Regions from separate parts of the Clostridium aromativorans genome, predicted to be linked through region 1. Evidence: riboswitches for the same ligand, from Rfam matches in the RefSeq annotation. Region 1 holds a riboswitch; the other holds the start of a gene.
The links. A riboswitch is a leader RNA that binds a small molecule or an ion and turns the genes downstream of it on or off. The one in region 1 is predicted to bind S-adenosylmethionine.

Region 1 (16,299 bases):
ATTGCAACGCCTACCATAAGAATGAACGATGAGAGGAAAAAACAGTTTATAAAACTGCTTCAGGAAATAGTGTACAAGATAGGTATAATAAAAGAATAGTATTGTTCATAATAGCCGGCACTATTTTAATGGTGTCGGTTCTTTTATTTTACCAAGTATTTTATGAATATTCTTAAAAATAAGTATTGAAATATTTAAAAAATTTTTATTTTTCAAGAAGGAATAATGAGTTTTGTGTAGAATATAATCTATTATGAGATAAAATAGAACTTAGTTCTATTATACAGAACCAAAATGTCCCTCATGTATAACTAAATTATTGTCGGTAAATTTAATTATATTATGAGGTCAGGCCTAAATTATTATAAGATGAGGAGAGATAAAAAATGAAAAAAAAAATGACTGTATTGGATTTTCAAAAGTATAAAGATGAGGGAAAAAAGTTTACTTATGTTACGGCATATGATTACACTACAGCATCTATTGTAAACGATAGCGAGTCTGAAGTTATTCTTGTAGGAGATTCTCTTGGTATGGTTATGCTTGGTTATTCGGAAACTGCAGGTGTTACAATGGATGATATGGTTCATCATATAAAACCAGTTGTAAAAGGTGCCCCGAATACTTTTGTTGTAGGTGACATGCCTTTTGGGTCATATAATGTAAGCTGTGAGCAGGCTATTATGAATGCAAACAGGCTTATGAAAGAAACAGGCTGTGACTGTATAAAGCTTGAAGGCGGAGTGGAAATGGCAGATAAAATTGGAGCTATTGTAAAAGCGGGAATACCTGTTATGGGCCATATAGGTCTCACTCCCCAAACTTCCAGTCAGCTTGGTGGCTTCAGAATTCAGGGAGGAACTCCTGAGAGTGCCGCACAGCTGATTGAAGATGCAAAGGTAATAGAAAAAGCCGGTGCATTTTCTATGGTGGTTGAATGTGTTCCAAGTTGTGTTACAAAAGCTTTAAGTAAAGCAATAAAAGTTCCTGTACTTGGAATAGGTGCTGGCCCTTATGTTGACTGCCAAGTACTGGTTACCCAGGATCTTCTGGGGATGTATAGAGATTTCAAACCAAAATTTGTTAAACGATTTGCGCAGATCAGGAAGAGTATGGTAGAGGGTTTGAATCAGTTTCATAAGGAAACCTTGGACGGAACTTTTCCTTCACCTGAATACAGCTTTAATGCTAAGGTAGAAGGATATTAAATTTAAAAACTAATATTCAATTCATATTTATTCTGGATTATGAATTGAAAGGAGGAAATTAGTTAATGAATATTTATGTTTTAGCCATCGTATTGTACATTGCGGCGCTTATTTTAATAAGTTATGTTGCTTCCAAAAGGGTCAAGGGCGGAAACGATTTTATGGTAGCTGGAAGAAAGCTTGGTCCCGGGTTGCTGTTTGCAACGCTTATCGGTGGGAACATCGGTGCCGGTTCTACAGTTGGTATCACCGGTCTTGCTTATACATCAGGTATTTCTGCCGTATGGTGGATGATAACTTCTGCTATTGGCAGTGTGGTTCTGGCTTATTTTGTAGGGCCTAAAATCTGGGAGCTGTCCACCAAATATAATTTGATGACTTGCGGTGACTTCCTGGATAAAAGATATTCAAAATATTTCAAAGGTGTATTTTCTACTATGATGTTTGTAGGAACCCTGGCTTTGTTTGCAGCACAATTAATGGGTGTTTCGTGGATATTAAATGTAACCGTCGGCATTCCTAAAACAACCGGAATTATCGTAGGTGCCATAGTTGTAACCGTATACTTTGCCTTCGGAGGGCTTGTATCTTCAGCTTATGTTGGAGTGTTGAAATTAGTAGTAGTATTAACCGGATTTATCATTGCTGTGCCCTTTGCGCTGTCTCACGTGGGAGGTTTTAGCGGACTTGAGACTTTAGTTGCAGCTAATCTAAATAACGCAGTTAGTACCACAAAATATTTCAGTTTCTTCGGGTTAGGAGCCACTGTGATACTAGGATATTTCTTTATGCTGACGCCTTCATTCTTTGTATCCCCGGGTCTGGTAGGCATAGTTTATGGTGCAAAAGACAAATCAACTATAAGAAAAGGAACGATGTACAATGCAGTAGTACAGTTTTTATTCGCATTCATACCGGCAATAATAGGTATGTGTTCATTTGCAATGTTCCCTCATCTGGCTTCACAGGACTCAGCATTGCCTACTGCCATGATGAAGCTGCTGCCTACAGGAATATCAGCTATAGCTCTTGCAGCAGTATTTGCTGCAGAAATCAGTACTGCAGATACAGTACTTTATATGCTCAATGGTTCATTTACAAATGATATCTATAAGACTTTTGTAAACCCAGACCTGTCGGATCAAGGAGTACTTAAAATGAGCAGAGGCGTTACATTTGCAAGTGGAGTTATCGGAGTAATACTTGCGCTATTTCTTCCTAATATAATAACGGCACTTACAATATTTTATACATTGATGTCAGTATCACTAACGGCACCACTGCTCTTCGGTATTTTTTCAACAAGGCCAACTGCAGCTGCGGCTTCGGTATCGGCAGTAGCAGGTGTTGCCCTTACACTTATAATCACTTATATATTTCCTGCATTTAAATTATTCAAGATATTGAATGCACAGACAACTGGAATCATTCTTTCACTTATAATAATGGTCATCATGATGTATGCATTCCCGTCTAAAGCATTTAAAAAGGGCAAAAAACAGATAGAACTGAACAACGTAGAAATTACTAAAGCACATTAAAATTGGAGGGAGCTAAATGAAATTTGATTATTCCTATGCTGACTACGCTTTCAAAAATGGAAAGGTAATCACAGTTAATGAAAAAGATGAAATAGTTGAGGCCGTGGCAGTGAAAGGTAATAAGATAGTTTATACAGGAACCGACGAAGGATTGGAGAAAATAATAGACCAAGGCACAAAGGTCATAGACCTGAAAGGACGTACCTTGATGCCTGGAATTATTGATTCTCATTACCATCCTATCCTTAATGGTTTGCTGGAAGCAAAAATAGATGCGGCAATGATCGATACTCGTAATCGCAGATCAGTCTCAGAAATACTGGATATAATTCGTCAAGCTGTGAAACTGAAAAAGCCGGGACAGTGGATATCTATGATGGGATATGAACCGCTGCTTTTGAAGGAGAAGCGTCCTCCGTCTTTAGAGGAATTGGATTCAGCGGCTCCGGACAATCCTGTTCACTGCATGCATGTTGGCGGACATATTTGCATGTATAATAGCAAGGCATTGGCTTATCTAAACGTATACAAACCGGAGGATGCAAAAAAGTATCCTGATGGTGAAGTGGAAGTTGCAGATGGAAAATTAACCGGACTGGTTCGTGGACATACACATTTTTGGCTGTGGGGTCAGGTGGATTATACTGAAGAAGCACAAATCAGGGCAGCAATGATTTCCCACAAGCAGCTTTTAGAAGCCGGTATCACTTCAATTCATGATTGTGGGGAATGCGGGCCCTCATCTTATCACACCATGCAGAAGCTCTGCCGGAATAAAATCTTTAGAGTACGTTCATACATGATGCTTCACAGCATTTTCGGAAAGCCGTATTCTCTTGAACAAAATGCACACTGGATGGATCTGGGGCTTATGTCGGGTTTAGGAGATGAACATTTTAAGATCGGTACCTGCAAATTCATGATTGACGGAGGCAGCGGAGCACCGTCATGTGCTACCAGAGAACCATACAGCCATGATCCTGAATTAAAAGGTGAAAGAGGCTGGGAGAGGGAAGAAGTTGCAGAGTATATCAAAAAAATAAATGATGCCGAATGTCAAGCTTCTGCTCATGCCATCGGAGATATGGCCGTAGAATTTATGGTGGAAGGATATGAAAAAGCATTTAAAACTAATCCACGCCCTGACTTAAGGCATAGAATAGAACACTGCACATTAACTGATCAAGATTTGATTGACCGTATGGCAAAAATGAACATTTGTCCCAGTGTAAATGCCGGATTAGTGGCAGCATTTGGTGCAAATTATGAAAAATTCTATGGGAAAAAAAGAATGAAATATTTCGGAGCCCTTAGGAGTATGCTGGATGCGGGGATTACGTGCTCTTTACACAGTGATGCACCTTCAGGTCCTTATGGACTGAAGGCAATTGACGGTGCGGTAAACCGTTATGACAGAAATAAAAATGTTCAGTGTGACAGAACACAGTCTGTCAGCGTTCCGGAGGCCATCAGATGCTCTACTTATAATGCAGCTTATGCTTCTTTTGAGGAGAAAATTAAGGGCAGCATTGAAGTAGGTAAATTAGCAGATATGATTATTTTATCTAGGGACATCCTATCCATTGATCCAATGGATATTTACAACCTAGATGTTGATATGACCATGATTGACGGCAAGATTGAGTATATCAGAAATTAATACTGAAACAGCTGTCAAGCTGGAGGGAATGTAAAATTTTAGGCAGGAAAGGCTTCTATCAGTGATAGCGCATTTCTTGCCTTTTTAATTATGTCAAATTTGTTTAAAAAACAGATTAATTTAATTAATATATGTGTTATTAACTTGTGATAATGTCACCTTAAGTGTTGGATTGCCAACAAAACAATTTTTTATAACCTCCATGAGTTCATATTATCTATGAAATAACTTGAGTCCCAATGCAAGTATACCAGAAGTAATCAAAGGTCCTACTGGTACTCCACCCAGAAAAGCAGCAGCTATTACTGCACCTAATATTAGGGCTGGCATTACATCACCATGACCTTGAACAGTAAGATACTGTAGTCCAAGTCCACTTAAATAGGTAGTAAATAGAGAAACCAATAATGCTGCGATACCAACCCAGGAAGTAAATACATTTTTTATATTTGTAGATGTAACCTTTCCATTTGCAATTGGAATTAAAATAGCAGCTATAAGCAATACTAGTCCTATAAACATTCCATGATTCTCTATATACGGGAAAGTATACTTATCTATATTTAAGAGTTTAATAATTAATAGTATACAGGCTGCAATTGCCACAGAATTAGCTTTTCCTAATATTGAAGCTGCCAATATTACCAATAGAATAATATTTGATTCCAATTTGAATCACTCCTTTATTTCACTCCAATATTATATATATATTTGAGATCATCTGTATAATGCAAAAAGAATTGTTAAATTAGCTGTTTTCTAAAAAGCACCAATGACATATCCATAAAAATAACAATTGCTCACTCTCTTGATTTACTTCAGATGTTGAAAGATGAAATTTTAGATATAGTTTATTCATTTATTCCATTAACAAAAATAGAGTATCAGTGCAATCATTTTGCAACCGGCAAACTAGTTTTGGTAACTAATCCTTCAAATTCCAACTACTTTTCAGGCATAAAGAAAAAGGAGCTGCCGCAAATAAATTATTTATTCTGCAATCTTCCTTCTCAGGAAGTAGGAATATCTATTCAGGAGTTATTTCCAAGGATTATTCCTTCTTTTTTAATAATGCATAAAAATTAGGGAATAGTTCCCTCAAAATTTGTAGTCCAAAAGCTGAACCATAATTTCTCGGAATCTATACCCATATATCATCATTATTCTTTGTAAATAACTCACCTAATAAAAATGCTAGAGACCTCATTATTTAAAATAAGAACAGTCTCTAGCATTTCTAGTCAACTTTATAAAATATTTAGTTTAGTTCGTTGTGCTAAAAAATAGATTACCATAGGCGTCATAATTACTTGATGACAAAATAATTTTTTAATTTTAACGTTAATCAAGCTCATCTCTATCAATATACTATTATCACCTATCTCATATGGAAATTAGACAGCACTTAGATTTTTGTCTATAAGTCCATGTTCCAGAAATATTTCCTCCAGCCTCTGCTGCGACATAGGTTTCGGTATCGCAAATTTCTTGTTTCCCTCTATTGCTTTCGCAAGAGATCTGTACTCCTCCGCCTGATTCGAATCAGGATCGAACTGTATTACAGTCTGCTTATGAATTTCAGCTCTCTGCACCACGTTGTCCCTGGGAATAAAATAAATAAGTTGTGTACCAAGTTCTTCAGCAAATGCCTTCAGCAGTTCCTTTTCATTATCTACCTTTCTGCTGTTACATATTATTCCTCCCAGTCTCACTCCGCCTTTGTTGGCATATCTCTTTATACCCTTCGATATATTGTTGGCTGCATATAGTGCCATCATCTCACCGCTGGCCACAATGTATATTTCCTTGGCCTTTCCTTCACGAATAGGCATAGCAAAACCTCCGCACACCACATCACCCAGCACATCATAGAAAACATAATCAAGATCTTCCGTATATGCACCCAGTCTTTCCAGCATATTTATAGAAGTTATAATTCCCCTTCCTGCACAGCCAACTCCCGGCTCAGGTCCTCCGGATTCAACGCACCTTATACCATTGAAGCCTCTTTTCATTATATAATCTAAATCTACATCTTCACCCTCTTCTCTCAGAGTATCCAAAACTGTTCTCTGTGCCAGCCCTCCTCCTAAAAGCAGCCTCGTGGAATCTGCCTTTGGATCGCAGCCCACTACCATGACATTCTTGCCGATTTCAGACAATCCTGCTGTGAGATTTTGTGTAGTTGTAGATTTTCCTATGCCGCCCTTTCCATAAATAGCTATTTGTCTCATATATTATTCCTCCATATCTCTATCTTTTTTATTTTAAATTTTTTAATAAACTGCAAAATAACAAATTACGCACTGGCACTGACTATGGTTGTATATATCTTTTCAATTAAAGTAAGTGCTCCCCTGTATCCTATATAGGATTTAGATAGTACAACTTCATAGGATGCAGGAAATCCGACTTCCACTATAAATCCTTTTAATTCTTTGGCCAGATCCCTTTCCCAGGTGGTTCCAAAAATAATAGGGGGCTTATGTCCAAAATCAGTGTTTCTTATCTTTTCATGAATAACATAGCTGTCTTCATCAAATTCCACATCTGTAGAAACATCATCTGCTATATGCTTGTATTCATTTTTAATGGCTTCTCTGTATTTCTCAGGTGGATTTTCAGTGATAATCTGCCTGGCAGGTATGAGCCCAAGCTGATTTACCAAAAATTTTGTAAGTGCCAGATTATACGCACTGTCACCTATAACGGAAAATTTCGCCGGAAGTCCCCACCAGTATTCAGCATAAAAATCAGAAAAATCTTCAAGATATTCATAGTATTTTTTCTCCTCATTTTCTATGAATTTTTCTGCTTTGCTTTTATCAATACCTGCAAAATCAACTACTTTTCTCAAAAAACTGCTGGTTTCCTTCGCTCCTATTGGAATCGTGGGGATATGCAGATATGGCTGACCATATTTCTCTTTTAAGTGTTCCGCAGTTTTAAGTCCCAGCCATGGAGATAAGACCAGATTAAATTGGGCCTTTTTTATATTTTTCCACTCCGATACCCCCTGGGATTCGTGGCCAAATAAAATATTTACTTTAAGCCCAACACCTTCCAATATCCTCTTTATTTCCACCAGATCACCCCTCCAAAAAGTATTGTGAAAAGGCAGAAGAGACCATACATTTACAAGCCCTTTTTCAAGAGGACCACTATAATCCCCAACATATTGATCTATAATAGCTTCTGTAACCAACTCATGTCCTATAAAATTATTCCCCTTGAATCCTCCTGTTTCCGCATAAACTATAGGAAGACCTTTTGCCTGAAACTCTCCTACCACAGACCCCACATCATCTCCTACAGTGTCTGGTATACAACCTGTCATCACTACAAACAAATCTGCATCCAGTACCTTAAAAGTGGCATCTATAAGCTCACGAAGTCTGTCCTCTCCTCCGAACACCACTTCCTTTTCATAGATATTGCTGCTGGGTACAACAGAAGCCCCGCCGTAGCCGCCGCCTTGGAAGCCATTATAAAAAGCTATATTGGCCGTCTGTTTGTCAACACAGCCAGGACCGCAATGGGCAATTGGTATAACCCTTGGAATTGCAAAAGCAGTATGCATGGCTCCAAGAGCACAGCCATATCTTATCTGTTCAATGGAATTTGATTTTTTCACAGCTCTATTAGAACCTTTATCTTCGCATTTCAGTTTTATATCTGGCAATTTATTCACTCCTATTCTACAAATATCAATGTTGTTTTTGAAGTATATAAGGATCCTTCTGCTGAAGCCACCATTTCGTATAAGGCAGCTTCACATGCAGTCTAAGATCTTCATTGAATTTTTTACGGGCAAGTATATCCGATATAGTTTCTCCCAAATTTATAATACCCTGATAGCCTACTGCAAAATGTTCATCTCCCAGAGGGACTGCTGGAATTCCCATCTTTGCAGCCAGTGGTGCAAGTCCACCGTGTCTTATTATAATAAAATCAGGATTTATATTCTTAAGCAGTCCATAAAATTGATACTGCTGTCTATTGCTAACACTAAAATTTGGTACATCACCATAATTATCTACTACAAATTTCAGAGAATCTTTTTTAGGATCATTGTCATCATAAGATGGATCATGGTGAAATACCAATGAACCATCAACCTCAATTCCCAATTCCTTAAGCACTGCAATAAGTCCATGGGAATAGGCTGAACCTGTAGCTGCATAACCTTTTTTGCCCTTTAAAGATTTTTTGAGCTCTTCAATTTTAGGGGTTATTCTCCTGTGTTCTTCTTCTATATATATCTCTGCACTCTTTTCTCTGTGAGTAACCCTTCCGATTTCCCTTATCCATGCATCAGTTCCAGCTATTCCATAGGGCTGAGGCGCCTTTACTTCTGGAACTCCAAACTGCTGTTCCAGGCCTGCTGCCAGATAAGAAGACAGCGTATTACAAAATGAAACCGTAGCTGCAGCTTCTGACATCTGCTCCAGATCCTCCACTGTAGCCATATCCACTACATAATTGACTCTTAGCCCGAGTCTAGACAATATTGGTGTAAAGACATCACTGCCCCACAGATTTATTACATTCACCAGATCCTCCTGTTTCTTTTTGGGATTTTTACGTACTATCTGTCTCAATATTCCATGTTGTGCTGCATCAAAACCCGTACTCCAGTGCTTGGATCTGAACCCTTCGCAGTACATTGGAATGACAGGTATTTTTAATTTTTCCTGCATTTTAGATGCCACACTGTCTACGTCCTCTCCTATAATTCCCGTAGCACAGGATGTGGCAATAAAGATTGCCTTTGGGTGATGTCTGTCCCAAGCATCTTTTATTGACTGCTCCAATTTTCCAAGTGCCCCAAACACCATATCGGTCTCTTTTATATTTGTATTTATTATCTTGATATTTTCCACGGGCAGATTTCTAATAGCCAGCCCATTTCTGTATATGGAGTTATAGCACGCCTGTCCTGTACCACAGCCTATGGGAGCATGCTGAATCAAAACCGCATCTCTTATATTTCCCGCCTGACACTCCACCATCTGTTCACTGCATCCTGAACCCTGAGTAAAGGGTCCTATGGTCTCACAAAGTCTTTTCCCTCCATTTCCTCTGCACCCTGCACAAGTGTAGGCAGAATCCCTGGAAAGCTCTGAAGCTTTTCCAGTTTTCCATCCTATAATAGTGCCCAGTCGTTCTTCCCTTGTTTTCACTACAGAAGTATTTAAATCAAATTTCATAAATTATACCCTCCATTCAAATTGATACCATTGGACATTTTTTCGCTTTTATACCCCAACAATTTATTTTCAACAAATTTTATTACAGTATCCATAAGCAACCCAAGGAAGGCTATTATAATGGCAATTGCAAATATGTTTTTTATGGCATAATTCTCCTGATTGTTTAAAATCAGCCATCCAAGTCCTGAACTTGCTCCCATCATTTCTGCTGCTATGAGCATAAAAAATGAATACCCGCCGCTTATTCTGATTCCCACAAACACTGAAGGTAAAATTGAAGGCATACCTACTTTCCAAAAAAGTTTCCACCTTTCAAGTCCAAATCCCCTTCCAGTTTTTATTATGGAAAAATCCATATGTCTGATTCCGTATATTGTGTTGAACATTATAGGCCAAGTACATGTCCATGCAATTATGACGATCTTGGGAATTTCACCAATACCTGAAAACAAGATAAGTACATGAAACAATATAAACGGATTTACCTGTGAAAATATTTCTATAACAGGCTCTGCCATCAAATCAACTTTTGAGAACCATCCTCCAAGCAGGCATCCAAGCGGTATTCCAATTATAATGGATATAATAAAACCCACTAGTGCCCTTTCCACGCTTATGCCTATATTTGCAGCAAGATTTCCAGATATAAACATATTCCTCAAAGTTAAAATCACACTTGAAAATGGCGGAATAAAAAGAGGATTTACTATTTCCAGTCTACTTGCAATTTCCCATACTGCAATAAATGCAAATATCACCAACAGCTTATAAAAAATATCTCTGTTATATTTCACTTAAATCTCCACCTATATAACTTATTTGTCCATATTCATATGATCATCTGTCTTCATGTCTGTATGCTTATCCTCATCCATCTTCATATTGTCATCTGTTTTCATATTCATGTGCTTATCCTCATCCATCTTCATATGATTCATCTGGGTATCACTGTCAATGTCCGTAACTTTGGAAATATGGGCGGCATAACTTCCAATACCTATAACTACAACAACAATTGAAACTATGGATACCACCTGCATTTTGTTAAATCTAGTTACGCTTTTCTTCCATCTGGCAAAACTAAAGACATGTGTTGAATCCTTCCAGAAAAACAATTTATTCTGGATGTATATCAAAAATCTATTTAAAATAATTCCCAGAACTATAATGCAAACACCTGCTGCATACATTCTTGGTATTTGATTGTTCATGGCAGAATTATGGAAAAGCCATCCCACTCCTGCAGTAGCACCTATCATCTCCGCTGCTATAAGCATAAAAAACGACATTTCAACTCCTATTCTAAGTCCTAAAAATATGGAAGGCGCTGCTCCCGGCACAATCACCTTTTTAAGCATCTCGGATTTGGACACATTCATGGACAATGCAGTTTTAATGAGAATAGGATCCACTCTCCTTACTCCCGATATGGTATTGTACAAAACAGGCCACAGACACACCCACGCCACCACTGCTAATTTTGCCGCTTCCCCTATGCCAAAAAACAATATAAATACAGGCATCAGTGAAAATGGGTTCACCTGAGAAAATATTCTAAAAAGTGGATCCAGTATATCCGCTGCCCGAGTCAGCCATCCTCCCAGTAGAAATCCAAGAGGTATTGCAATGACAGCTGCTATAATAAGTCCTATAAGTACCCTCCAAAGACTTACAGCAACATGTACTAGCAATTCACTTTCTAGACACATCTCGTATAATTGAACCAGTACTTCTGACAATGAGGGAATAAATTGGGAGTCTAGTATGCCAATTTCAGGAAGAACCTGCCACAGAATCAAAATCACTATTACTCCAAAATATTTCAAAATATAATAATGAAGGCCATTTTTAATTTCATATATTTCCTCATGCACGGTCTTATATTACTCCCCTCAATTTAAAATCATCATACAGAAACTTCTGCCTGTCTTTTATCAGCATCTCCGTGAAGCAGTTCCCATATCCTATTCCTATTGGAATTGAATTCCTGGGAAGTTCTGATTTGAGAATTGATTCTTGGTCTAGGAAGTTTTACATTTATGATTTCCTTGATTCTTCCCGGATTAGTTGCCATAACAACCACCCTGTCTGCAAGAAAAACAGCCTCCTCTATACTGTGGGTAATAAATACAATGGTTTTATTGGTCTTCTCCCATATATTCAACAACTCTTCCTGAAGTGATTCCCTTGTCTGTGCATCCACCGCAGCAAAAGGCTCATCCATAAGCAGCACTTCAGGATCATAGGCCAGTGCTCTGGCAATAGCAACTCTCTGCTTCATTCCTCCTGAAAGTTCATGTGGATACCTGTTTTCGAATCCCTTTAGTCCCACTAAATCTATGAATTTTTCACTTATCTTTTTTCTCTCTTCTTTAGGTATCTTTTTTATCTCAAGGCCAAATTCAATATTTTTTTCTACAGTCCTCCATGGAAACAGTGCATACCCCTGCAAAATGATTCCTCTATCCAGTGCAGGTCCTGTGATCAATTTTCCATCTATATATACATTTCCAGAAGTAGGTTTTGACAATCCTGCCAGTATGTCCAGAAAGGTTGATTTCCCGCAGCCGCTGGGTCCCACCACTGTAATGAATTCGCCTTTTCTCACCTTTAAATTAAAATTATCCACTGCTATAAACTTTTCATTGCCCTGTCCATTTTGTGACCTTACATCGTAGACTTTTCTTATATTATCTACAACAATTTTATACTGCTTATCCTTCAGATTTACACTTTCCTGTTTTGACTTTTCAATTATCTTACTCATTTAAAACTCCCCTTCTATAAATTTGAGTATGATTACATTATTCTTTAACTACATAATTTGGCTGTGACCCTAAATTTCCATACTTGTCAAACTCATGAGTAACTATATCACTGACTTTCACCTTTGCATTTTTAGGAAGTGCACCGCTTGTCTTACTTCCATCTATCCACTGCTGTATATCCTTGTCCTTTATAACCCCGTCATCTGCATAATAGTGGTTGGCACTTACAGGTACTCCTATGGCATCTGATACCCATTGGTTGACTTTAGCACGTTCCTTTGGAACAGGTATGCTTTTGTTTATATACCTTTCTGCCTTTTTAACCGCCACTATAAATTTGGCAACTTCATCTGGATGCTGTTTTATAAATTTATCAGAAAAATAGTAGAGATAAGTTCCTCCGTTTTCACCAGCTATAGGTCTGCTTGTAGTCAATATATTCCCTATGCCGCTTTCCTCGATGGATTTATAAAAAGGCGGATGAACTACTGCAATTTGAATAAGTCCCTTTTTTAAAGACAATACCTGTTCTATATCCGGCATCTGAATCCACTCAATTTTATCCAGGGAGATGTTGTTTTTAGCAAATAATATATCTGACAGGAAATCTACGCAGGAATTTCTTGAATTGGCACCTACTTTTACTTTCCCTGGATACTTATTGATATCTGCCAATGTTTTTATAGGCCCGTTTTTATTACTTATCCACCACATATGCTGAAGATGGGTGTCAGTTACGCTGTCCGGAGGTTCCACAATAGATCTGGCCACCCCTTTCACCTTTGCACCTCCTTCAGCTGCAATTGCCAGATTGTTAGGATGAGCATCTCCAAAATCATTATTTCCATTTAATATTGAAGGAAGACGCTGTGCCGGTTGAGTATCTCCTGTGTACTGTATTTTTAATCCCTGTTCTTTAAAATATCCCAGCTTATCTGCCACTATAATAGGTGCAGCTGTACAATCCTTCCTGCTCCAGGTCTTAAGAACTTGAAGTTCTCCGCTTTTTTTCGTTGAAGCCTGCTTCTCTCCTCCACAGCCGGAAAAAAACGATGCTGCCAAAACTATTGAAACCACTGTTGAAATTAACCTTTTACTTTTCAATTGAAAATCCCCCCAAAATAATTAAATTTTTAAGATACAAAAGAATCCTGTTTCCACACTACAACTTTTTTTCTGCAAAACCTATGGCTTTATTTATAAATATACCCAACAGGGCAATTGTAAGCGCTGCTGCAAACAGCCTGTTAATTTGGAAATTAACTTCTGAATTGAGCACCATCCATCCAAGTCCTGCGCTTGCTCCTATCATTTCCGCAGCTATGAGCATCAAAAATGCATTACCTGCACTCATCCTGAGTCCTGAAAATATACTTGGAGCAGCTCCCGGCAAAACTACTTTCCAAAAAAGTTTTATTTTCGATGTGCCCATGTCCTGAGCTGCCTTAACCAACAGCGGATCTATAGTTTTCACTCCCGTTATAGTACTAAATAATATAGGCCATATGGACACCCAGAATATTATAGAGATCTTGGCGACTTCTCCTATTCCAAAAAGAAGTATAAAAACCGGGAACAATGAGAAAGGATTTACCTGCGCCAGAATCTGCAGCAACGGATCCAGTATTTCCTCCAGCTTTCTAAATCCTCCTGCAAGTAAAAATCCCAGAGGCACGGCTATAATTCCGGCCAACAAAAATCCCACTCCAGCTCTTAAAAGACTTACTTTTACATGAACAAGCATTTCATTTTTGAGCGTAAGACTCACAATAGTACCCACTGTTTCTGTAAAAGTAGGTATAAATTGATGATCAACTATCCCGAGTATAGGTGCAACCTGCCAGAAAACCAGAAACAGCACTACAGCTATACTTTTTCTAAAAATTTTGCTCAGTATTTTCCCTGCATTTTTTTCATGACTTTTATTTTCCAGATAAGTTTTACTATCTATATCCATTCATTATCATCCTCCTTTTTATCTAAATATTTCAAAATACAAAAAACACCAGAAGCTTACATCTAACAAGAAATAAGTCTCTAGTGTTTCTAGTCAACTCTTTTCAATATTATTATCAAATCTCAATTTTTACAAAATACATACACACTAATTTCTCCTGCAAATAAAAAACTTTCCTGCAAAGATAAAATACAAGAAAGTACTTGTTCTCTCATCTTTCAGACATATAATCTGCTGGAATTAGCACCGTTAAATAAATTTAGGTTGCCGGACGTCATAGGGCCAGTCCCTCAATCTCTCTTGATAAGAATTTTGTTTATTTTTCTATATAAGGCTAATTATATAATCTAATACACATATTGTCAAGAATTTGAGGTAATTTTTTTAATTTCTCTTTCAGCTTCATCCAGCTGATCTTCGCCAAACACTTTAATACCGTTCCTTCTCAGCAATTCAGCAGTAACACCTTGGCCTGACTTTTTAACACCCTTAAATGTACCATCAAATATATACAAGCTCCCGCAAGAAGGGCTGTCTTGTTTTAAAATAGCAACGGAAACATCATTTTCTTTTGCAAGAGAAAGAGCTTTCTGTGCTCCACTTTTATATTCATAAGTCACATCAACACCCTTGCCAGTGACTACCCTATCTCCTTTTCTTTGGGAATCCGGCCTCGGCACAGGAAGTCCTCCAGATACTTCTGGACAAATTCCTATAAGCAGCCCCTCTTTAGCCCACCTTAAAAATCGCGGATCATGACAGGCTACATCTCCATTGTCATAACGTACCTTCTCTCCAAGTAAACACGCACTCACCAAAATTTTTCCCTTCATTAAATCATAACCTCCATCTGAATCTAAGAATCGCTTGATTTATCAACCTGACTCATCAATTTTACTGCCTTTTCTATGCCCTCTTCTATAGTACTGTACATCTGAAATACCTTTATCCCCTTCTCATGAAGCCTAATTACAGGTTCGAAGCCAATACGCAGTACAAGCACTCCATTACAGTCCTCTATGCACTTTATAATACCCGATATCCTATCATCATGTCCAGTACATTCTTGTTGGCCATTACAATACCTCTCCACATCCCTTTTCTCATAAAATTTAATATTCTCATCTAATACATCATATATATAAAACTGAGATACATGCCCAAAATGTTCATCTACATAATCTCCGGAACTGCTGGCCACTGCAAATCTATAACCTCTGTTCACCTTACCTGTTTTATTGTCATCTTTATATATTTTCTCAGATTTGTCAATAGAAATTACATTTTTCTTATAATTCCTAAATTGAGCCGATACATCCTCATTCAAACTCCCTATGGCATCTGCCCTGCACTGCCTGCAGTGATACATCTGTTTTAAATAGGGCTCACATTTTTTCCTCATGCTTTTCAATTCAGATTCATCTACAGTATCCCTGTTTTCAAATACACTTCCCTTTACAGGTATAAGAGGCATTATATTTGTCATATAGGCACCACATTCCTTAACTTTTTTTACTATTTCAGGAATGTGAGCATCATTGATTCCCTTTATCATCACAATATTTACTTTGCACACAATACCTTTTTCTGTAAGATATCTAAGACCTGTAAGCTGATTGTCAAGTAGAATTTTTCCTGCCTGCGGCCCTACAAAAGTGCTTCCCCTATAGTTTATATATTTATAGATCTGTGCGTCTATTTCAGGGTCTACAGCATTTATGGTTATTGTAACGTGTGTGACTCCCAATTTTATCAGTTCCTCCGCATAAGCAGGAAGCATCAATCCATTGGTGGAAAGGCAAAATGTAATATCCGGGCATTCTTCTTTTATAAGTTCTATGGACTTTTTGGTTTCTTCAAAATTTGCAAGTGGATCTCCTGGACCAGCTATTCCAACCACCGTCAAATTTTTTATTTTATTTTTTACTATCTTGAATTTATCTCTTGCTTCC
Region 2 (16,299 bases), on a different contig from region 1:
GAAAGCGGCACCAGAGGTTCAAGGTATAAACACGTGGAAGAAATAATTAAAAGGGTTACAGGTGCAGAGAGCTCATTGGTCGTCAATAATAATGCTGCTGCAGTACTGCTGGTTCTAAATACCATGTGTAATGGAAAGGAAGCTGTAGTATCTAGAGGACAGCTTGTGGAAATTGGAGGTTCTTTTAGAATACCGGAAGTTATGAAATTTAGTGGCTCCATTATTGTGGAAGTGGGAACTACCAACAGGACACATATTCAAGATTATGAAAATGCCATAAATGAGAATACAGGCGTATTTATGAAGGTGCATACCTCTAATTTTAAAGTAATTGGATTTTCGGCAGAAGTATCTTCAGAGGATCTGTCTGAGCTTGCAGCAGAAAAGGGAATTCCAGTTATTGAAGATATAGGCAGCGGCACTCTTATAGACTTTTCCAAATATGGTTTTAGCCATGAACCTACAGTGCAGGAAAGTATAAAGAGCGGTATAGATGTAGTTACCTTCAGCGGCGATAAAATGCTGGGAGGACCTCAGGCGGGTATAATTGTGGGGAAAAAGAAGTATATAGACAAGATGAAAAAAAATCAGCTTTTAAGAGCTTTAAGAGTGGATAAGATGACTCTTGCCGCTCTTGAAGCTACTCTTAATTATTATGTAGATGAAAAAGAAGCTGTAAGAAATATTCCCACTCTGTACATGATGCTCAGCAGCAGTGAGAATCAGAAAAGCAGGGCGCAGATCTTAAAAGAAAAGTTGGAGCAGAGAGTGCCTGATTTCAAATTCACTGTGGATAGTGACTATTCAATGGTAGGCGGTGGTTCCATGCCTGAAGAAAAGATACCAACTTATGTAATCAGGACCAGAAGTAATAGAATATCTCCCGAGGAAGTAGATAGGAAATTGAGAAGGGCTGATATTCCCGTAATTGTACGTATAGCTAATGACGAAGTTGTAATGGATTTAAGAACTATATTAGACAAAGATTTTGATACTTTGGTAAATGAATTCGCAGATTTGTAAAACTCTTGTATTGTGTTTATCGGTTTAAGTTTGGAGGGAATTTGTATGAAGCACATTATAATAGGAACAGCAGGTCACATAGATCATGGTAAAACTACACTCATAAGGGCTCTCACGGGGAGAGAAACCGATACCTTGAAAGAAGAAAAAGAAAGAGGGATATCCATAAACCTTGGATTTACTTTTTTTGACTTGCCCTCCGGGAAGAGAGCTGGAATTATAGATGTACCGGGCCATGAAAAGTTTATAAAAAATATGCTGGCAGGAGTAAGTGGAATAGATCTAGTGCTTATGGTCATTGCAGCAGATGAAGGAGTAATGCCCCAAACTAGAGAGCATTTTGAAATACTTCAGCTGTTAAATGTAAATAAGGGCATTATAGTAATTACTAAAATTGATTTAGTTGACAAGGACTGGCTGGAAATGGTAGTGGAAGATGTAAAAAATGAATTTAAAGGAACTTTTCTGGAGGACGTTCCCATTCATAAAGTTTCCTCGAAAACAAAAGAGGGATTGGATTCTCTAATAGAGGATATAGATAGGCTTACAGATGTTGTACCTGCCAGAGATACTGTCGGTCATTTCAGGCTTCCTGTAGACAGGGTATTTTCAGTGAGCGGATTTGGAACTGTTGTAACGGGAACTATAATTAGTGGAAAAATTAAAGAAGGGGAAAACGTACAAATATATCCCTTAAAAATAAAATCCAAGGTAAGGGGAATACAAGTCCATGGACAGCAGGTGAGAGAAGCAGAAGCAGGTGAAAGGTGTGCAATAAACGTAGCAAATGTTAAAACCTCTGATATAGACAGGGGAGATGTGGTGTCTGTAGAAAATTTTATGGAACCTTCCCTTATGGTGGATTGTAAATTATACTATCTTAAAAGTGCTTCAAGACCTTTGGAAAATAGACAGAGGGTGCGATTGTATCATGGTACCAGTGAAATTATATGCAGAGTGGTAATACTTGACCGTGAGAAAGTAAATCCAGGTGAGGAAGCTTATGTCCAGCTCAGACTGGAAAAACAGCTTACATCCCAGAGAAATGACAGATTTGTAATAAGAAGCTACTCCCCAATGTATACCATAGGTGGAGGTACTATAATAGAGCCAGTGGCCAGAAAAGCCAAGAGATTCAATATGGATTATGTAGAAGAATTGAAATTAAAGGAAAGTGGGAAAACTGAAAGCATACTTGAAAATACAATTAAAAATTTAAGCAGCACTTATCCCGGAAAAGAGGAAATATTGAAGGCTATTGGGAAAAAGGATGATAATATTCAGGAGGAACTGAAAAAACTTATGGAAAATGAGTCCATAGCAGTGCTGAACAAAGGCGATAAACCAGTATATATTCACAGGGACTTTTTAGATAAAAAGGTTGAAATGCTGCAGGGCATTTTAAAGGATTTTCACAGTAAAAATCCTTTAAAAAGGGGTATGTCTAAAGAAGAGATTAAAAACAGGGTATTTGGAAATAAAATAAAGCAGAAAATATATGACTATATAATAGAATTGCTGAAGGGTAGAAATGAAATAAAACTTTATGGAAATTTCATATCCCTAGAGAATTTCAAGGTGGAATATACTCCGGCACAGAATAAAATTAGAGAAAATATACTATTTCAATTCAATAAAAGTGGATTTATTCCGCCTAAATATCTGGAATTGGAAGCTGGCTGCGGTGACAAGAGAAATTTCGAGATGGTATTTGAATCCCTGGTGGAGGATGGGGACATAGTAAAAGTTGGAGAAAATTGTTGGTTTTTATCTAAAGACTATGAATTGGCTAAAAATGTCGTAATAAATTTTATAAAGACCCGGGGAAGTATGTCCCTTGCCCAACTGAGGGATGAATTAAATACTAGCAGAAAATATGCCACAATACTTATGGAACATTTTGATGGCATAAAACTTACGAAAAGAGTGGATGACGAGAGAATTCTTTACTAATATCCGGAAAATGCTGTATGTAATTAATACATTGAGGTTATAGTAAAGATGAAAGCACTTATATAAAATATTTATGAAATGTATAAAATTATTTTATAGATTACTATTTCATTAATTTGTTGACATTATAACAGCATTTCACCTATAATAATACTTGTGCTTTCAATGGGAGTAGATAGGTGCTGGTGTGCCTGCCGGTCTTCAAAACCGTGTTGCCGTGCTAAGACCACGACGGGTGGGTTCGATTCCCACATATTCCCGCCAGCTTATACTACTAAAACCATTGAATTTACTTGATTTGATTATATATTTATGGGGATTTAAAAGGATACTTTTACAATGGAAATATTGTGAAAGTATCCTTTTTGTACTTCGAATGCCATTTAGATACCAGTGAAAGTGCTAACGAACGCATAAGGCTGACAATAGCTCCCTTTGTAGCTGAATAATCGATGAGTAAATTGTGGCCTTGGTGCCTTGGTAAGCTACAATTGAAGCTGTATTTATAATCGAATCTCCACATATATTCAAGACCAGGTTGAACAGATTGATGATGAGGTGGAAAAGCTATTGGGGTTTTTCTACATTGAGTTTTGTAACCTAAATATGGATATGGGCAGAGACAGAGGTAATGCAGCATAAAAATCGGGAATAAGTAGCTCAATTTTTTATAATTTCACCTAAAAATGTTGAGCCTAAAATAAGGAGACCTCCTATTATTTGAATAAGTGTCATAGTTTCACCTAAAAATATGGCAGAAATAAATACAGCTGAAATTGGATCTATGTAGCTTAAGATGGCTATAGATTGTCCATCTAATTTTTTTATAGAGGTAAAATAAAGTAAATAGGCTATGCCTGTATGTAAAATACCTACTATAAATATAAAAACCAAGGCCTTATGACTTATCTCGCCAATATGGATGTTGTTTCTATAAAGTATACTGATCAGCAGTACTACAGCTGCTGTTATAAGCTGGATCAGCGTGGTTTCAAAACCTGATAAATTTTTAATAAATTTATTCATTAAAATCACACTGGCATAGAGGACTGCACCCAAAATTCCGTAAGATATTCCTTTTAAATGATTATAGGATCCTGCTGCTGCGGCATTATTGCCAGTATTGAGAATTAAAAATAGTCCTGCAAGTGCCATAATAACGCATCCGGTTTTGAGCGGTGTAAGCTTTTCCCTGAGAATCAGGGGAGATAATATTATTACAAACACAGGAGCAAAATAATAGCTGAGAGTTGCAATGGATACTGTGGTGTACTTGTAAGCCTGAAACAGCGAAATCCAGTTTAATCCGAGGGCTGTTCCTGATATCAGAAGAAGCAGGAGATTTTGCTTTATTGATTGAAAGGAGATTTTTTTCTTTGTGAGATAACACACGCAGACTAAAAATAAGCTTCCAATAAAAGATCTGAAAAAGGCGAGTTCTGCAGAGGGTAAGTTTATATTTTTTACAAATACACCAATACTTCCAAATATAAGCATGGATGTGATAATATTGAGTTTAGCGTTCATTTCCGTTTCCCCCTAAAAAGTTTTATTTTTAAAATGTCTACAGACTAATTATAAAATAAATATCTCTATATAAAAATATATTTTATAGCTTTCTGAGTTTATTGATGTTATAATTTTTACATTGATGAAAAACTGTAATTTGCAAAGAATTTTATTAAAATGCTATAAAAGAGGTGGACTGGGCTTTAGTAAAGTTTACTAAAGATAAATTATGAAAGTAAAAAGAGTAAAAGACAATACGTTTTGCATTGATACGGGAATGACTTATATACCTTTTTATAAAATCAGTGATAAGGAGATTATCATGTTGGATACAGGATGGGCAGAGGGAGAGAGAAAGGGAATAGATGGAATCCTTCAGGAGAACGGCTTTAAGGTTAAGGGAATAATATGCACCCACGCACATATAGATCATGTGGGGAATAATTCGTATCTTAAGGAGAAATATGGATGTGTTATTGCCATGCCAGCTTACGAGGGTCTTATCTGCAGTTCTGCAATAAATTTGAAACTTTATTACAACAGCCAGACGCTGTCAGAAGTCAAAGAGCATTTTGGCAGTATGATCTGTAAAACTGATATTTTGATTTTAAATGATGAGGACAGAATAAATGTAGGTGGTATTGAATTTAAGCTTATTCATACACCAGGACACAGCCCTGCACATATGTGCATTGTAACTCCCGACAATGTTGCATATCTTGGAGATGCTCTCATAAGCTATGAAGTTATGAAGGGAGCCAAGATGCCTTATGCCTATATACTTACAGAGGATTTAAAGAGCAAAAAAAAGCTCTATGATTTAAGCTGTAGTAAGTATATAGTGGCTCATAAAGGTATTTTTGATGATATTACAAAACTTATAACAGATAATATACATTTTTATAGAAATAGAGCAAGAAAGATATATAATGCCATAGAGGACTCTATGACGATGGAAAACATAATGAATGCTGTTATAAAAGAATTTACACTGCATGTAAACAGTAAATACAAATATGCTATTATGAAGAAAATGCTTGAGTCCTATGTAGAGTATTTAAATGAAACGGGAGCTATAAAATTGAACATAGATAGTGGGTTCCTTAAATATTCAAAAGTACATTCTCCTGATTAAAACTTTTCAGACATTTTCTAGAGCCTGCTCCATATCTTCTATTATGTCTTCCACATCCTCTATTCCCACGGATAATCTTAGCAGATCATCATATATCCCCATTTGTATTTTTTCTTCTTCTGTATTATTGGAACATATAGTGGAAGAAGGATGAATTATTATGGATTTGGTGTCGCCTATATTTGTAAGGTTTAATATGAGTTTCAGGCTGTTTAAGAAATTAAAAGCCTTCTTTTTGGTTCCCAGTCTGAAAGTTAAAATACCACCAGCTCCGTTTTTATAATATTTTCTAATCAGGTCATGGTATTTGGAGCTTTCCAGGCCGGGATAGTTTACTTCTGAAACTTTTTTGTTAGAGTCCAGATACTTGGCCACTGTAAGTGCACTTTTACAGTGTTCTTTCATTCTGAGAGCCAGTGTCTCCACCCCTGTAAGATTTAAAAATGCGTTAAAGGGTGACATGGCAGGACCTATATCTCTTCCTATTGTATCTTTGAGTTTGGCTGTAAAGGACATATTGCCGAATTTCTTTATATAAGGCTCAAAATTGTTATATTTTGAGTCAGAATATTTGCTGCTTCCACCATCTATTATAATTCCACCTATGGAGTTGGAGGTTCCGTTTATGTATTTGGATGTGGAGTGTATTACCACATCTGCTCCATGCTGCAGAGGTTTTATGAGATATGGAGTTGTCATGGTTGAATCAATCATCAGAATAATATTGTGCAGCCTGCAGATCTTTGAAACAGGGTCTATGTCAAGAACATTCAGCTTGGGATTCCCTATAGTCTCTGCAAAAACCAATCTGGTATTTTCATTTATGGCCAGTTCCAGGGATTCTTTGTTTAATTCTTCTAAAAATTTTATCTTTATTCCAAAGGATTTTAAATTTCTTATCAAGGTATAGCTGCCGCCATAGAGACCACAGGAAGCAATTATCTCGTTTCCGGGTTCCAATACGTTCATAATTGCAAGGTAGATGGCGCTCATGCCCGATGCTGCAGATGTTGCACTCAGTCCGTCTTCTATGCTGGCCATTCTTCTTTCAAAAGATATGACGGTAGGGTTGGATATCCTGGTGTAGGCATAGCCCATGGATTTTCCAGTGAATATATCCTCTAGATTTTCTGCACTTTTATGAGCATATGCATTTGAAAGGTAGATGGGGGTATTGGTAGCTCCAGTATAATCTATATTAAAATTTCCATGTATGAGTTTTGTATTGAATTTCATTGTTTCACTCCCAGTAATTTATTTGAAGGATGGTGTGTGACAAGCATACCACCCTCCATTGACTTCATGTTATTTTTTTTGTATCACCAATAGATTGTAACCGTCATAGTTTGTATCTTTAAAGATTACCTTGTGTCCCTCGTTTTTTACACTTTGGGGAACATTGTTTATAGGATCGCCGTCATCCAAATAAAATCCCAGCTTTTGTCCGGATTTTACTTTAGAAAGTTCTATTTTCACCTTTACAAAATTTATAGGGCATTTTACTCCTCTTAAATCCACAATTTTAAGGTCTCCAATTTTATCATGGTCGTTCACTTCACCATTGTCTTCATTATAGGATTTTGACTGCGTATTCTCTTCTTTTGGAAGGGTTATTTCCAATTTTCCGTTTAAGGATCTATACATTGCATCCACTTTGTTGTACAGGTATTCTACTTCTGAAGCTTTGCTGGATATATCATTTGTACCGTCTATTTTGTAGTCTATGAGATCTCCAAAAAGCTTTTTAATTGAGGGTTTTACATAACCTGTCTCTACAAAATTCTTGTTGAATTCCTCAAATATCTCTCTGTCTTTGTTTGAATCCACTCCTCTGAGTACCAGAAGGGTTCTTGCCGAGGACAGTGCAGAGGAATACAGATCGGAATTTTGTTTTGTGTCTTTGTACTTCTCAAGTGAGGATTTGGCATTTGACAAATCCAGTTTTATAACATCCATTACACCGGAACTGCATTCTCCAGGCCCTCTGCCCTTTAATGAAAATCTCTCGCAGGCTCCAAAATCAAAGTAAATATCGGGATCTTCTACAAATTTATCCACATCGGTGTACTTGCTCATAAGAGTTTTTATATCCGATGACCTGTTATCCAGAAAATCATAAAAATCTTCATATCCGGAATTAATTTTTAGTTCTGCAAGTTCATGGATGAACAGGGGAACTTTCTTTGCAGGTACATCTCCATAGGTATCTCCCATTCTGGCTACATTTGATCCTATTTTTCCTCCAAAGGATATGGAGTACATTGGAACCAGGCCGTTTTTTGTTCGTCTGGCTCTGCCGTGAAGGCCAAGGGCTCCTTTTTCGTGCTGAGCACAGGAATTTGGGCATCCTGATATAAACAGTCTTGGAAGGGCAGCTTTTATTTCAGGTGATGTACCTTCAAATTCTTTCTTTATGGCTTTTAACAGATTTTGTGAAAGACATAATCCAAGCTGGCAAGTGGAAGCACCCACGCAGGTTACAGAGTTATCTATGTTGTATATGGAAGTAAAGCTGCCTGTTATTTCTATAAGAGCTTCAGCATCTTTTTTCTTTAAATCTCTTATAAAAAATCCCTGGGTGTTTGTAACCCTGATGGATGTTTTATAATTCAAATTTTCTATGAAAGCAAGTACTTTATTTAAGCTTTCAACTTTTAAATTTCCGCTTTGAGGATGAACATAGACGGAATAGTAGCCTTCCTGTTTTTGCGGAAACAGTACATTTTTAGGCTTTTCATCCACATTTACGTCCCGGACAATCTTGGCATCAGGGTGTAGTATAAATTCATTTTCATCCACCTGTATGTTGAGACCGCCTTTTTCCTTTAGTTTGTTTATCTCTGAACTTAATTCTTCAACAAATTTTTTTTCACCCAGTCTCATGAGTATGAACCTTATTCTGGCCTTATTTTTATTGGTTCTGTCTCCTTCGACTTCAAATACATTTTTAAGGCCCTGTATATAGTATAGTATTTCATCTGCTGGTATGAAATCCTTAAGCTTTAAAGCAACTCTCGGACTTCCGCCAAATCCTCCGGCCCCATATACCTCAAAGCCCCTCCTGCCATCTACTATTTTTGCAATGAATCCCAGATCGGATATGGTTGCATTGCCTGTATCTTGTGGACTATTGGAGAAGGCTATCTTGTATTTTCTGGGCATGTTCATGGTGGTTGGATCTTTTATGAGGTAATTGGTGGCTGCTTTTACATAGGGGGTTACGTCAAAGACGTCGTCTGTTGAAACACCTGAAAGAGGGGAACACTCCACATTTCGAACGGTATTTCCACCAGTGCCCTTTGTTATTATGCCTACTTCTATCAAAGAATTTATTATTGGATAGGCATCTTTCAAATCAACACTTTGAAATTGAATGTCCTGTCTGGAGGTGAATTTCAATTTGCCTTTTGCATATTTTTCTGCAAGTTCACTTATACGTTTGAATTGTTCTAAAGTTATGACTCCTCCGGGTATTCTAGTTCTCACCATGTAGGTTTCCTTTTTTCTCTGCTCGTATACACCCATGGAAACCCTAAAAGCTTTAAATCTCACAGGATCTATTGCATTGTTTAAATACTGCTGTGATTTTTCTTTTATGTCTTCTATGGATTTATAATGATCTTCACTTATATTTATCATAATATCTCACTCCTTTTTTAAACTATTTCATACTCAAGCTTTTCAACATTTTTGTCTTTGTCGATTTTAAACAAATTAAATACTGGTTTCTTTTTTTCAAGAGATAAAATTCCGTACAATATTTTGTCATCAAAAGCAAGCCTTTTATCCTCTTCAGATGGCCTGGAAGGTGAATAAGGATGAGAATGATAATTGCCAATCATATTAAATTTTTCACTTCTCATGAGCTTTACAGCTTTGAATTGTTCGGCAGGATCCATGGAAAAATGTTCGCTGCTGTGATCTGTATTGGTCAAGGAGTATATTTTTTTAATAAAAATATCTTTTCCAGAATCCAGTCCTCCAAGATAACCACAGCATTCATCGGGAAATTCATCCCTGGCCTGTTTTAAAATTTTTTCATATTGCAATTTGTCTATATATATCATAAATATCACCTGCTTAATTTGCTGTTTTGAGATCACAGGCTGTCTGTTCATAGTCTATCAGCTTTTTTATTGTAGGGTGCTCACCGCATATGCCGCAGTTCTTGTTCTTGGATACCTTTATTTTTCTGAATTCCATTGTCATTGCGTTGTAAGTCAAAAGATATCCTGCAAGGGTACTGCCGATTTTAAGTATATACTTGAGGGCTTCTGTTGCCTGAAGTGATCCTATAATTCCTCCCATTACACCTAGAACACCTGCTTCCTTGCAGGTTGGTACAACACCTGCAGGAGGTGGTGATTGAAAAATACATCTGTAGCAGGGAGTACCGTTGTCAGGTATATAAGTTGTGAGCTGCCCTTGAAATCTTATTATTCCTCCATGTGAAAATGGTTTTTTGGAAATTACACAGGCATCGTTTATTAAAAATTTGGCGGGAAAATTATCTGTACCGTCTATTATAAAATCATAGTCCTGGTCCTTTATGATATCCAAGATATTGCTGGAGTCTACAAGTTCCCTATAAGTTATTACATTTACGTCTGGATTCAATTCATTTATGGTTTCTTTTCCGGACTGAACTTTAGCCTTTCCCACGTCCTTTGTGCGATGGATTATCTGTCTTTGAAGGTTTGAAAGATCCACTATGTCTCCATCTACAAGGCCTATAGTTCCTATCCCTGCAGCAGCCAGATACATGGCAGCAGGTGCTCCCAGACCGCCCGTACCTATAATGAGGATTTTGGAGTTTAAAAGTTTTTCCTGACCTTCCACACCTACTTCGGACAGGATAATGTGTCTTGAATACCTTTCTATCTGATCCTCACTAAAATCCACTATTTCCACCCCCCATGAAGTATAGAAAATCAATTTTGTCATTTTCTTTTAGAACGGTGCTGTTAAAATTGGCTCTATCTATGAATTCGTCATTTAACTGAACAGAAACCATGTCTGGCATTTCTACATTTTCTATTTTTAAAATTTTTGTTACAGTGACTCCCTCCTTTATATCTTTAATTTTACCATTAATTGTTACTTTCATGATACCCTCCTCGTTGTTCATTTAACATTTTTATCTTCTAACCATTTTGGAAAAAAGAATTTACACTTAATTTAAACTGTGACAAAATAAAAAACTTTCCTGTTATAATTTACAAGAAAGTCATTTTTATAATTAATTTTCTCATCTTTCAGGCAAATTATATAACCCGCTGGAATTGGCACCTTTGAAAATAATCGGGTTGCCGGGCATCATAGGGCCAGTCCCTCTGCCTCTCTTGATAAGAATTCAATGTTTAATTTATTAAATACTAACACATTTAAAATAAATTTGTCAATAAATTTATTTTTGTCGTATTGACACCTACCTCCCTTTCGTACTATATTTTTATTAGGTTCTTAGATGCAGAAAGAGTTTGATTGCAAAGAATACTTTTCTCAATAAGAATTAAGAATTCAATTTTGGTAGATTTTCGATTTATCCGAAAATCTTCATAATTGTGCATTGTAAAATGTGAATTGTACATTGACTAAAGTATACAATAATGATAAAAGGTATGATGTTATGATAGACAATTACAGATTATTTAGAGATCTAGCTTCAGAAGAAAAAGAAATATTCAATTTAATACAAAAAAATGGTGTTATGACCAAGAATGAAATCTTATTTAAAACAGGTATGAAATTGACTACGCTGAATCGAGTTATGAACCCACTTGAAAAAAAATCCATTTTGGTTCAAAAATGTATGGGCGAATCTACAGGCGGAAGGAAACCTGTGCTGTATGATGTAAATGTGTGCAGGTTTTATATTATGGGCATAAGTATATGCAGCACTCATGTGCAGGTATCTATAGTGAACTTGAGAATGGAAATTTTTTATAAAAAGGGCTTTTATATCGATTATTGCAATTCTTGTGATGAAGTCATAGAAGAAATTCTCTATATTATAAAGAGTGCCTATGAGGAATTAAATCTAAAACTTCTCCAGCTTGTGGGAATTGGGCTTGCAGTTGAAACGGGGTTTTGGGATAATGAGCGCATAAGTAGAATACTTGAAGAAAAGTTGGGGTGCAGTGTAACCAGCGGTAATTGTGCAGACTCAGCTGTTACTGCGGAGTATTTTTATGGAGCAGGAAGGAATTTTGAAAATATGGCTTATTTTGATTGTGGTGCTAGACTGAAGCAGGCGGCAGTCATACAGGGGAGGATTATGAGATCATCCGGAGATAATGAGTATGCCTTTGAACATATGATTGAAAACATTTATGGTTATATTGATTTTAATGAAGTGTATTCAAGGAGTATGAAAAATTGTGGAACATCTGAAAAATTTATTTTAGATGCCGCATCAAAACTGGGAAAAAGCATTGAATCCTATACAAATTTATTGAACATTGAATGTATTGTATTAAGCGGATTTCTGATTGATTTTGATACGTTTTATGAAACCTGTATAAAATATATTCCTGAAAGAGTATCCGTAAAAAGATACGGATATTTTAAAGAAGACTCGGTTTCAGTAGGTGCAGCGGCTCTTTTTCTTGAAAGGTGTATTGATAATAAAAATTCAAAATATAAAAAAATTGTTGTTGACAAAGTATTTTAAAAGTTATATCATATACGTAAATTAAAAATGAATAATGAATAACTTCTTATCAAGAGTGATGGAGGGACTGGCCCTATGATATCCGGCAACCTGAATAGATTTTGTATTCAATGGTGCTAATTCCAGCAGGTATACCCTGAAAGATGAGAGACAAGAGGATATGACTTCCTGTGGTTTCTCCACAGGAAGTTTTTTTATTGGACTGACTAGAAAAACTAGAGGTCAAGTTGAACTTATTATAGAGATGGATTATATAATCTCTACTTAGTAAGTTATACTTGGCCTTTTATTGTGTATTAGTGTATCTACTTGATAAAATAAATGGAGGTTAGGATGTGATATGAAGATTTAAAATATAGAATAGAGAAATTTCAAATACTTTTTACCAAAATAGTAAAAAGGGTGTAAATAAATGAATTGAATTCTGTAGTGATTCTAAATTATGACAATTTCAATGTTTACATATTTAAAATAATATGAGTTGAATTATAAGGAGAAAATAAAGATGAAGGCAGCAAATATAAAAATTAACTCTTATAAAGAATTAAAAATTTTAGGGAATGTAATTATTGCATTGATAGTCCCAGTAATGTTATTGATATTATGGCAGGTGTTAAGTAGTAAGGGGTTGATTAAACAGTCAGTTCTTCCTTCTCCATCCAAAATATTCTTAACTTTGATTGACATGATTAAAAGTGGAGAACTTCTTAGAAATTTATATGTAAGTGTAGTTAGAGTTATAAAAGGATATTGTATAGGTGCAGCCTTAGGAATAATTTTTGGAATATTTATTGGGTTATTTAGAATAGCAGAGAGAGCCATAGATTTACTGATACAATTTTTAAGACCAATTCCTATTGTTGCATGGGTACCAGTTCTTATTTTGTGGATGGGTATTGATGAGGCATCTAAAATAACTGTAATAGTAATTGGCAGCTTTTGGCCAATATTAATAAATACAATTTATGGTATAAAAAGTACTGATAAAAAATATTTAGAGATTTCCGAAATATTGGAAAAAAATGAATTTGAAAAACTAATAAAGATAGTTTTTCCTTCTGCACTTCCGTCAATTTTTACAGGACTTCGCATCGGAATCGGAAGTGCATGGATGAGTGTTATTACAGCAGAAATAATAGCTGCTACTTCTGGAATAGGCTATGCAATATCTTATGCAAGGGAGTTATCACAGCCTGATGTAATGCTGGTTGGAGTTTTCTCAATAGGGGTAATTGGATTTTTGATAGATTATTTCATAAAAAAATTACAGTATGTAATTGTAAAATGGGATGTTAATAATGGAAATTAGGAAGGGAGTATAAATATTTTGAATAAACAAGAAAATTGTAATGCTATTGAGATAAAAAATTTAAATAAAAATTTCAAATTAGATGGCGGAAACCTTAATGTGTTAGAAGATATAAACCTGTCAGTCAAAAAAGGAGAATTTTTAAGTATTGTAGGAGCAAGTGGATGTGGAAAAAGCACGTTGCTGAGAATAATAGTCGGATTGGATAAAGATTATAGCGGAGCTATTTTTTCTTATGGTAAACCTGTTAATGGACCAGGAATAGATAGGGGAATGGTATTTCAGGAAGCAAGACTTTTTCCATGGCTTACAGTAGAAAAAAATGTAGAATTTGGGATAAGTGAGAAAATGTCGAGTGAAGAAAAAAGAGAATTAGTTTATAAACAACTTGAATTAGTCGAACTGACTGGCTTTGCAAGATCATATCCAAATCAGCTTTCAGGAGGGATGAAACAAAGAATAAGTATTGCAAGGGCACTTATAAATAAACCAAAACTGCTATTGCTTGACGAACCATTTGGAGCGCTTGATGCTATGACACGTATTAATATGCAACAGGAGATTCTAAAAATATGGGAAAAGGAAAATACAACCATGATACTTGTAACCCATGATATAGATGAAGCAATTTATCTTGGAGATAGGGTTGTAGTATTATCAAAGAGGCCTGGAAAAATTAAAAAAATAATACATGTAAATTTGACGAGACCTAGGGATAGAGGTAATTATGATTTTACGCAGATTAAAAGTGAAATATATGATGAGTTTTTTACGAAAGTTGATAATCCATTTTCATGTAGTATGTAGATTTAAAATATAATGGGAGAGAGAAGTAAATTAGCTAATATATTTATTTGGAATATTCATAATAATGGTAAGATTATACTTTTAATTGGATTGAAAAATCTCAATTTAATCACTGAGATTTTTTTATAACTAAAATTAATGAAAATATTTAAATAAAGGAGACTTAATAAATGAGCTATTATAGTTATTTGGAATGTTCAAAATGTGGTAAAAAGTACTCAAAGGATGAACCTCATAATCTGTGTGAATGTGGCGGACCACTGCTGGTTAGGTATGATTTTGATGAGATTAAAAAAAATGTGGACAAAAATATTTTTAAGACAAGAAAGAAGGGGCTATTTAGATTTAAAGAACTACTTCCAATAGATGATGAGAATAATATAGTAACCCTTGGAGAAGGTGATACCCCTATAACTGAGGCTAGAACCTTGGGAAGAAGAATAGGATTTGAAAATCTGTATATAAAAGATGAGGGGCTTAATCCGACAGGAACGTTTAAAGCAAGAGGTGCTGCAGTTGGTGTGTCGAAGGCGAAAGAATTGGGCATAAAAACAATAGCTATGCCTACTGCGGGAAATGCGGGGGGAGCGTGGTCGGCATACTCGGCTAAAGCTGGCATTAAGCTTGTAGTTGCTATGCCGCAAGATGCTCCTGAGCTTGCTAAGAAAGAAGCATATATATATGGAGCAAAGACTTATCTTGTAAAAGGTTTGATATCTGATGCAGGTAAAATAATATCGAGAGGTGTAAAAAAGCATGGCTGGTTTGATGCTGCGACTTTAAAAGAACCCTATAGAATCGAGGGTAAAAAAACTATGGGAATTGAAATAGCAGAATATTTTGACTGGGAATTTCCTGATGCCATACTTTATCCTACAGGAGGAGGTGTTGGAATAATTGGTATATGGAAGGCATTCAATGAGTTAAGGCAACTGGGATGGATAAAAGATAAAATACCAAAACTTATTTCTGTTCAGGCAGAAGGTTGTAATCCTATAGTTAAAGCTTTTAATAAGAAAAAGGATGTTTCTGAATTCTGCAGTGGAGCAAATACTATTGCAGGTGGTATACGTGTTCCCAAAGCACTGGGAGATTTTATAGTATTAGATGCCATAAAAAAGAGCGGAGGTACGGCAGTTCAGGTAAAAGACTCAGAAATTTTAGATTCTATAAATTTGATTGCTAGAACTGAGGGGCTATTTATATGCCCAGAAGGAGCGGCACTTGTTGCAGCAGTTGAAAAGCTTAGAAAAAGTAATTTCTTAAAATCCAATGAAAAAATTGTGCTTTTAAATACTGGGAGTGGATTGAAATATCCTAATTTGGTTAGTGAAAAACTTCCTGTAATTGAAATTGACAATGATATTTAAAAAGGAGATGGTTGTTGTGAAAAAAATATTTTCCATAGTTGCAATACTACTTATAAGTATATTCGCATTTTCAGGCTGCGGACAGACAAATAACACTTCAAGCAGTAAAAAACAAAGTGATTCAAAACCTAAAGAGATAAATATAGGATTTCAGCCGGGAATAAATCATTCACTTTTGATTATTGCTAAAAATAAAGGATGGTTTGATGAAGAATTTAAAAAGGATAATATCAAAATAAAATTTCAAAGTTTTGTTTCAGGGCCTCCTATGATTGAAGCATTTGCGGGAGGAAAGCTTGATGTAGGAGAAGTTGGTGATCAACCTTCAATTCAGGCTAGGGCAAATAATATTGACATTAAAGCAGTAGGAGTTTACGCAGCAGGGTATAAATTGAATTCAATATTGGCAGCTACTGGTTCAAACATAAAATCTGCTAAAGATCTTAAGGGAAAAAAAGTTGCAGTTACAGTTGGGTCATCTGCACACATCCTTCTCGTAAGATATCTGGCATCTGCTGGA

Region 2: linked by a shared signal. The riboswitch ahead of LN736_RS04745 (ABC transporter permease) and the one ahead of LN736_RS10135 (ABC transporter permease) in region 1 are both predicted to bind S-adenosylmethionine.

What each region holds. Positions count from the first base shown of each region.
Region 1 covers NZ_JAJJPB010000011.1:91,231-107,529, reverse strand. The annotation lists gene LN736_RS10200 (IclR family transcriptional regulator) at 1-99, shown strand, start outside; gene panB (3-methyl-2-oxobutanoate hydroxymethyltransferase) at 387-1,208, shown strand; gene LN736_RS10190 (sodium:solute symporter family protein) at 1,274-2,749, shown strand; gene LN736_RS10185 (amidohydrolase) at 2,766-4,409, shown strand; gene LN736_RS10180 (DUF441 domain-containing protein) at 4,623-5,078, opposite strand; gene LN736_RS10175 (hypothetical protein) at 5,232-5,495, shown strand; gene nifH (nitrogenase iron protein) at 5,804-6,643, opposite strand; gene LN736_RS10165 (nitrogenase component 1) at 6,709-8,091, opposite strand; gene LN736_RS10160 (nitrogenase component 1) at 8,117-9,619, opposite strand; gene LN736_RS10155 (ABC transporter permease) at 9,616-10,416, opposite strand; gene LN736_RS10150 (ABC transporter permease) at 10,438-11,496, opposite strand; gene LN736_RS10145 (ABC transporter ATP-binding protein) at 11,529-12,389, opposite strand; gene LN736_RS10140 (ABC transporter substrate-binding protein) at 12,427-13,494, opposite strand; gene LN736_RS10135 (ABC transporter permease) at 13,553-14,347, opposite strand; SAM riboswitch class I at 14,556-14,657, opposite strand; gene LN736_RS10130 (DUF523 domain-containing protein) at 14,710-15,180, opposite strand; gene nifB (nitrogenase cofactor biosynthesis protein NifB) at 15,204-16,299, opposite strand, start outside.
Region 2 covers NZ_JAJJPB010000003.1:101,828-118,126, forward strand. The annotation lists gene selA (L-seryl-tRNA(Sec) selenium transferase) at 1-1,023, shown strand, start outside; gene selB (selenocysteine-specific translation elongation factor) at 1,069-2,976, shown strand; tRNA gene LN736_RS04700 (tRNA-Sec) at 3,144-3,240, shown strand; partial or broken gene LN736_RS19185 (NAD(P)-dependent oxidoreductase) at 3,359-3,495, opposite strand; gene LN736_RS04705 (DMT family transporter) at 3,637-4,503, opposite strand; gene LN736_RS04710 (MBL fold metallo-hydrolase) at 4,715-5,620, shown strand; gene LN736_RS04715 (O-acetylhomoserine aminocarboxypropyltransferase/cysteine synthase family protein) at 5,627-6,856, opposite strand; gene LN736_RS04720 (sulfurtransferase TusA family protein) at 6,926-9,259, opposite strand; gene LN736_RS04725 (M67 family metallopeptidase) at 9,277-9,687, opposite strand; gene LN736_RS04730 (HesA/MoeB/ThiF family protein) at 9,701-10,522, opposite strand; gene thiS (sulfur carrier protein ThiS) at 10,512-10,727, opposite strand; SAM riboswitch class I at 10,866-10,972, opposite strand; gene LN736_RS04740 (ROK family transcriptional regulator) at 11,199-12,293, shown strand; SAM riboswitch class I at 12,337-12,443, shown strand; gene LN736_RS04745 (ABC transporter permease) at 12,799-13,602, shown strand; gene LN736_RS04750 (ABC transporter ATP-binding protein) at 13,618-14,409, shown strand; gene LN736_RS04755 (threonine synthase) at 14,580-15,779, shown strand; gene LN736_RS04760 (ABC transporter substrate-binding protein) at 15,787-16,299, shown strand, end outside.